DNA from 2 places in the Actinoallomurus sp. CA-150999 genome. Region 1 is predicted to be linked to the other one. Evidence: riboswitches for the same ligand, from Rfam matches in the RefSeq annotation. Region 1 holds a riboswitch; the other holds the start of a gene.
What was found. A riboswitch is a leader RNA that binds a small molecule or an ion and turns the genes downstream of it on or off. The one in region 1 is predicted to bind glycine.

Region 1 (3,399 bases):
GCCGCCGCGCGGACCGCAGAGCGTCTTGTGCGTCGTCGTGGTCACGACGTCGGCGTACGGGACCGGGGACGGGTGCAGCCCCGCCGCGACCAGGCCCGCGAAGTGGGCCATGTCGACCATGAGCAGCGCCCCGGACTCGTCGGCGACCCGCCGGAACGCGGCGAAGTCGAGCTGCCGCGGGTAGGCGGACCAGCCGGCGACGATCATCTTGGGCCGGTGCTCGTGGGCCAGCCGGGCGACCTCGTCCATGTCCACGAGGCCGTCGGGACCGACGTGGTATGCCGCGACGTTGAACATCTTGCCGGAGTAGTTGATCCGCATGCCGTGGGTCAGGTGCCCGCCGTGCGCGAGATCCAGGCCGAGGATCGTGTCGCCCGGCTCCAGCAGCGCGAAGTAGACCGCGATGTTGGCCTGCGCGCCCGAGTGCGGCTGCACGTTGGCACGTATTTCATCAGCACAGCCGGCGCCGAACAGGGCGATAGCCCTGTCGATCGCCAGCTGTTCGGTGACGTCGACGTACTCGCATCCGCCGTAGTAACGCCGGCCGGGGTACCCCTCGGCGTACTTGTTGGTCATCACCGAGCCCTGCGCCTCGAGGACACCGATCGGCGCGAAGTTCTCCGAGGCGATCATCTCCAGGGTGGACTGCTGGCGGTGCAGCTCCTCCGCGATCGCGGACGCGACCTCCGGATCGATCTCGGACAGGGGCAGGTTGGCAAGGCTCATGACGCCTCCTCGATGAGCTTCGCGTAGGCCTGCGCGTCGAGCAGGTCACCCGAGTCGTCACTGGTGCGCACCCGGAACAACCATCCCTCGCCGTACGGGTCGGAGTTGATCACGGCCGGGTCCTCGTCCAAGGCGGTGTTGACCGCAACGACCTCGCCGGTGACGGGCGCATAGATGTCGCTCACCGACTTGGTCGACTCGGCCTCGCCGCACGGCTCTCCGGCCTCGACGGACGCGCCCTCCTGCGGCAGCGACACATAGACGATGTCACCGAGCGCGTCGGCGGCGTACGCCGTGATGCCGACGGTCACCACACCGTCGGACGGCGCGGTGATCCACTCGTGCTCCTGGGTGTAGGAAAGCGTCTCGGGAACAGTGCTCACGAAGTCCTCCTGTAGAACGGCAGCGCTACCTTGTCGACCGGCTCGTGTTTACCGCGGATGTCCACGGCGAGGTCGGTGTCCTCGGCGTGGTCCGCGTCGATGTAGGCCATGGCGATGGGTTTGCCCAGCGTCGGGGACGGCGCACCACTGGTCACCACACCGCAGGGCGTGCCGTCCGGCGTCACGATGTCGTACCCGTGGCGCGGCGCCCGGCGCCCCCGCGCGACGAGCCCCACGAGGGTGCGCGCGGGCGGGGTGTCGGCGCGCGCGGCCAGCGCGGCGCGCCCGACGAAGCCCCCGGGCTTGTCCAGCTTGACGGTACGGCCGAGGCCGGCGTCGTACGGCGTGGTCTCGGCGGTCAGCTCGTTGCCGTACAGCGGCATGCCCGCCTCCAGCCGCAGGGTGTCGCGGGCGGACAGCCCGGCGGGCCGCAGGTCGTCGCCGCCGGCCTCGGTGACGGCGCGCCAGACGGCCACGGCGTCACCCGCCGAGACGAACAGCTCGAAACCGTCCTCGCCGGTGTACCCCGTGCGGGCGATCAGCGCGTCGATCCCGGCGACCTTCCCCGGCAGGATCGCGTAGTACTTCAGGTCGGCGAGCGCGGCGTCGGTGAGCTTCTCCAGGATGGCCTGGGCCTTCGGGCCCTGCACGGCGATGAGCGCGTACGCGTCGGAGCGGTCGTCGACGGTGGCCTTCTCGAAGCCGCCGGCCCGCTTGGTGAGCTCGGCGCGGACGGTCGCGGCGTTGGCGGCGTTCGCGACCACCATGAAGGTCTCCGGGGCGAGCCGGTAGACGATCAGATCGTCGAGGACGCCCCCGGCCGGATCGACGATCATCGTGTAGCGCGCCCGGCCGACGGCGAGCACGGACAGGTGCCCGATCAGCGCGTGGTCGAGGGCCGCTCCGGCCTGCGGGCCGGTGACGAAGATCTCTCCCATGTGGGACAGGTCGAACAGCCCGGCGCTGGTGCGGACGGCCTGATGCTCGGCGATCTCGCTCCCGTAGCGCAGCGGCATGAGGTAGCCGGCGAACTCGGTGATCATGGCGCCGAGCTCGGCGTGGACCTCGTGCAACGGTGTTCTCTTGGCGTCCGGCGTGGACATCGGGGCAGGCTCCTATCACGCGGGCGGCCGGGATCCCATCCTCCCATTGGCGCGCGGCATGCGGTCGCGGTGCCCTCCCCCTCTGTCATCGGTGCCTGAGAGCTTCACCCCCGGTCAGGGGGCTTGCACCTTCGGCGGGAGCGTCGCTCCGCTTTCCAGAGGTCGCCTGGTCCGCACGGTTCCTGTGGCCTGAGAGGTTCCGGGGAGGAGTTGCTCCTTCGGCGTACCCCGCTGGCGGCGAGGTCGCTCTCCCGCGCGGGATCAACGGCATGGCCAGGCTAGCAGCGCGGAGCCGCCGGGGAAACGGGGCCGCCGCAGGTCGCGTACCGGCAGCCCACCGGGCGGGACCGGGCGCGCCGGCCGGATCGACGACGGACCGGGTATCCCGGCTGGATCGACGACACGGGACACCTGCCGGGCGGTGGAGCGGGACTTCCGGCTCAATTCCCGTGGAACCCCGGGAGGCGCTGAAGATCGCGAATTATCTTGATCAACTAGCGGCCGCCGGGGGAGGGCGCGACGGCGGGGGCAACGCCTTTCACCATCGCATCGAGCGTGAGGAGCTCCATGGCCCACTCAAGGACATCTCGGCGGATCACCGGCTTGGCCGCGCTCGGCGCCGCAGCCGTGATCGGCCTGACCGGAGCCTGCTCGCCCGGTCAGTCGGCGGGCACCGTCGCGGCCCGCGCCGCGGCGCCCGCCGCCGCGGCCGGCAGCCCGGTCGACATGACCAGCGGCTTCTACGTCGCCCCGGACTCCAACCCCGCCAAGTGGGTACGGGACAACCCCGGCGACGCGCGCGCCGCCCAGATCAAGTCGGCGATCGCCGACAAGCCGACGGCGGCCTGGTTCGGCGACTGGAACAGCGACATCGGAACGGCGGTCTCGGACTACGTCGGCGCCGCCGACGCCGCCGACAAGCTGCCCGTCCTCGTCGCGTACAACATCCCCGGCCGGGACTGTTCGGGCGAGTCCAAGGGCGGTTCGGACAAGGACAAGTACGAGGGGTGGATCTCGGCCTTCGCCGGCGCGATCGGGACCCGGCCCGCCGTCGTGGTCATCGAACCGGACGCCCTTGCCCAGCTCGACTGCCTGCCGACCGACTCGGACCGGCAGTTCCGCCTGGACCTGCTGAAGTTCGCGACCGAGCAGTTCAAGGCCAAGGCGCCGAACACCTGGGCGTACCT
Region 2 (3,399 bases), 3.1 Mb from region 1:
ACCGGGTGCGTCAGGTAGCCGCTCTCCCGGCGGACGGCCGGAGGCAGCGCGGCCCCCGCGTGGACGGACAGGGCCTCGTTGCCGGCCAGGCCGAACGCCCGCCACACCGCGGCGACGTGCTCGTCCGTCGTGGTCTCGTCGCAGGCGATCCCCACGTGGTCGGCGTCCACGAGGCGCAGGTTGATCCCGCCCTCGCGCGCCCGCCGTACGACCTCCTCGGCGCGGCCGGGGACACGGGCGAGCACGGTGTCGAAGAAGGTCTCGTGGACGATCTCGGCGCCGACCGCGGCGAGGCCGCCCGCGAGGCGTACGGCCTGCTCGTGGACCCGTTCGGCGATGCCCCGGAGTCCCTCCGGGCCGTGGTAGACCGCGTACATGCTCGCCATCACGGCCAGCAGCACCTGAGCGGTGCAGATGTTGCTCGTGGCCTTCTCGCGGCGGATGTGCTGCTCGCGCGTCTGCAGCGCCAGGCGGTAGGCCGGGTCGCCGTCCACGTCGACGGACACGCCGACGAGACGTCCGGGCAGCTGCCGCTGCAGGCCCTCGCGCACGGCCATGTAGCCGGCATGCGGGCCGCCGAAGCCGTACGGCACGCCGAACCGCTGCGACGTCCCGACCGCGATGTCCGCGCCGAACTCCCCCGGCGGCGTGAGCAACGTCAGCGCCAGCAGGTCGGCGGACACGACGACCTGCGCGCCGCGCTCGTGCGCGGCCGCCGTCACGGCCGACAGGTCGCGCACGGCGCCGCTCGCGCCGGGGTACTGCAGCAGGACGCCGAAGAACTCGCCGGCCGGCAGCCCCTCGGACAGGTCGGCGACCACGACGTCGATGCCGAGCGGCAGCGCCCGTGTGCGGATGACCTCGATCGTCTGCGGCAGCGCGTCGGCGTCGATCAGGAAGGTGTCCCCGGCCTTGGCGGCCCGGTGCGCGAGGGTCATCGCCTCGGCCGCCGCGGTGCCCTCGTCGAGCAGCGAGGCGTTCGCGACCGGCAGCCCCGTCAGGTCGCTCACGACGGTCTGGAAGTTCAGCAGCGCCTCGAGGCGGCCCTGGGAGATCTCCGGCTGGTACGGCGTGTAGGCGGTGTACCAGCCGGGATTCTCCAGGACGTTCCGGAGGATCACCCCGGGCGTGACCGTGCCGTGGTAGCCCAGCCCGATCATCGAGGTGAGGACCTGGTTCTCCGAGGCCAGCTCACGCAGCCGGGCCAGCGCCCGCACCTCGGTGAGCGCCGGCGGCAGATCCAGCGGACGGTCGGTGCGGATCACCGTGGGCACGGCGGCGTCGACGAGGGCTTTGACACTCGGAAAGCCGACGGCCTTGGCCATCTCGGCGCGGTCGCCGCGCGACGGCCCGATGTGCCGATCGGCGAAGGGGACCTCGGTCATTGGGGAGCCTCCTGGTGCGATGGGTGCGCAACCACACCACCGGGCAGGCCGGTGGCCGGTCTCCCCCTCTGTCAGTGAACCTGAGAGCTTCACCGCGCCGGAGCGCGGCTTGCACCTTCGGTGAGGCCCGGCGTGGATCGCCGTCCTGCTTTCCAGAGGTGCCTCACTCGTACGGTCCTTTTGCCTGAGAGGTTCCGGGGAGGGTTGCTCCTTCGGCGCCCCGCACCACGCTGTGCGAAGTCTCTCCCGTACGAGGTCGACGGCGGTTCCACCCTACCGGAGGCGTCGCCCGTCGCCGCGAACCCGGCTCCCCGAAGATCAATCCGTCGTCCCGTGCGACGATGGGCGGCCCGGCGACGGCGACGAGGAGGGTCCGATGGACGAGACCTGGCGGCTGATCGAGTGTTGTCACGCGTTCGTCTACTTCGCGCCGGAGGCCAAGGCGGCGTACGCCGACGCGGGTCTCAAGGGTTTCTGGATGGGCTACTTCGCCTCCCGGTCGGCGGCCCTGGGCGCGCCCTCCCCCGAGGTCGTCACGGCCGCGTTCTACAACTTCGCGCCGCGCATGGTCGCCCGCGCGATCCCCGACGCCTGGCGCTACTCCTCGCCCGAGACCGTCCTGGCCGCCCGGACGGCCGTCGTGGACCGGTCCCTGCGCCGCCTGCTCGGTGACCTGTTGGACTCGCCAGACGTCGCGGAGGCCGCGGCCCTGGCCGGACGGGCGGTGGAGGCGGCACCGGCCCCGGGCCGCGTCCTGTTCGCGGCGCACGCCGCCCTGCCCCGGCCCGCCGAGCCGCACCTGGCGCTGTGGCACGCCGTCACCGCGCTCCGGGAGTTCCGCGGGGACGGGCACGTCGCCGCCCTGCTCACCGCCGGGCTCGACGGCTGCGAGGCGAACGTCGTCGCGGGCGCACTCGGCCTCACCCCGCCCGAGCAGCGTTACTTTCGCGGCTGGACCGAACAGGAGTGGACGACGGCCGCCGACCGGCTGCGGGACCGGGGCCTCCTCGACGCCGACGGCGCTCTCACCGCCGAGGGCCGTACGCACCGGCGGGCGATCGAGGACACCACCGACCGGCTCGCCGGTCCGCCGCTGGACGCCCTCGGCCGGGACGGCGCGGCCCGGCTGGCCGACCTCCTCCGCCCGCTGGCGCGGCGGATCGTCGAGGCCGGCGCCGTGCCCTTCCCGAACGCGATGGGGATGTCCCGGTCCGCCCCGTCGACGCCCTCGTGACCGGCACCGATGCCGTCCCGGGGCCCCTCGTTATGCCGCACTACTCGATCACCTGGGCCGCCCGGGTGGTCTCCGCGCCTGCGAGGAGGTCGTCGAGGCCGGCCGTGGCCCCCACCGGTCCGGGGCGATCCAGCAGGGGGGCACCCGCTCCGCCGACCCGTCAGCGGTTCACCGTCCGATAGCGGTGTACCGCCGCCGGGACGAAGACGAGCAGCAGGGCCGCCGACCACAGCAGGGTGGCGGTCACCGGGTGACGGAGGGGCCACACGAGGTGGGCGCTCCCGGGCGCGCCGGGGTTGCCGAACAGATCCCGGCACGCGGCGACGATCGCACTGACCGGGTTCCAGTCGGCGATGGCGCGCAGCCATGCCGGCATGCCCGCGGTCGGCACGAACGAGTTGGACACCATCGTGATCGGGAAGATCAGCGGGACGAGATTGTCCAGCGTCTCCTCCTTGAGCAGCAGTCCGAGGAGCACACCGCCCCAGCTGATCGCGTACCGCATCAGGACCAGCAGGGCGAAGGCGGTCAGCGTCCGGACCGGCCCCTCGTGCGGGCGCCAGCCGACGGCGAAACCGCAGGCGACCATGACCACCATGCCGAGGGCGCCGGTGATGATGTCCGCGCCCGTCTGCCCGAACGGCACCGCCGACCGTGCCATCGGCATGGACCGGAACCGGTCCATGACACCGCGGCCGGCGTCCTGGGCGACCACCATCGAGGTGGCCAGCACGCCCGTGAACGCGGTCATCCCGAATAGGCCGGGCATGAGGTACTCGC

Region 2: another riboswitch for glycine. It lies ahead of gcvP (aminomethyl-transferring glycine dehydrogenase); the one in region 1 lies ahead of gcvT (glycine cleavage system aminomethyltransferase GcvT).

The regions. Positions count from the first base shown of each region.
Region 1 is NZ_CP192063.1:9,556,987-9,560,385, reverse strand. Features, by position in the region: gene glyA (serine hydroxymethyltransferase) at 1-726, opposite strand, end outside; gene gcvH (glycine cleavage system protein GcvH) at 723-1,109, opposite strand; gene gcvT (glycine cleavage system aminomethyltransferase GcvT) at 1,106-2,212, opposite strand; glycine riboswitch at 2,379-2,476, opposite strand; gene ACQP2O_RS43870 (glycoside hydrolase family 6 protein) at 2,780-3,399, shown strand, end outside.
Region 2 is NZ_CP192063.1:6,450,276-6,453,674, forward strand. Features, by position in the region: gene gcvP (aminomethyl-transferring glycine dehydrogenase) at 1-1,385, opposite strand, end outside; glycine riboswitch at 1,548-1,644, opposite strand; gene ACQP2O_RS29905 (SCO6745 family protein) at 1,762-2,619, shown strand; gene ACQP2O_RS29910 (ABC transporter permease) at 2,780-3,399, opposite strand, start outside.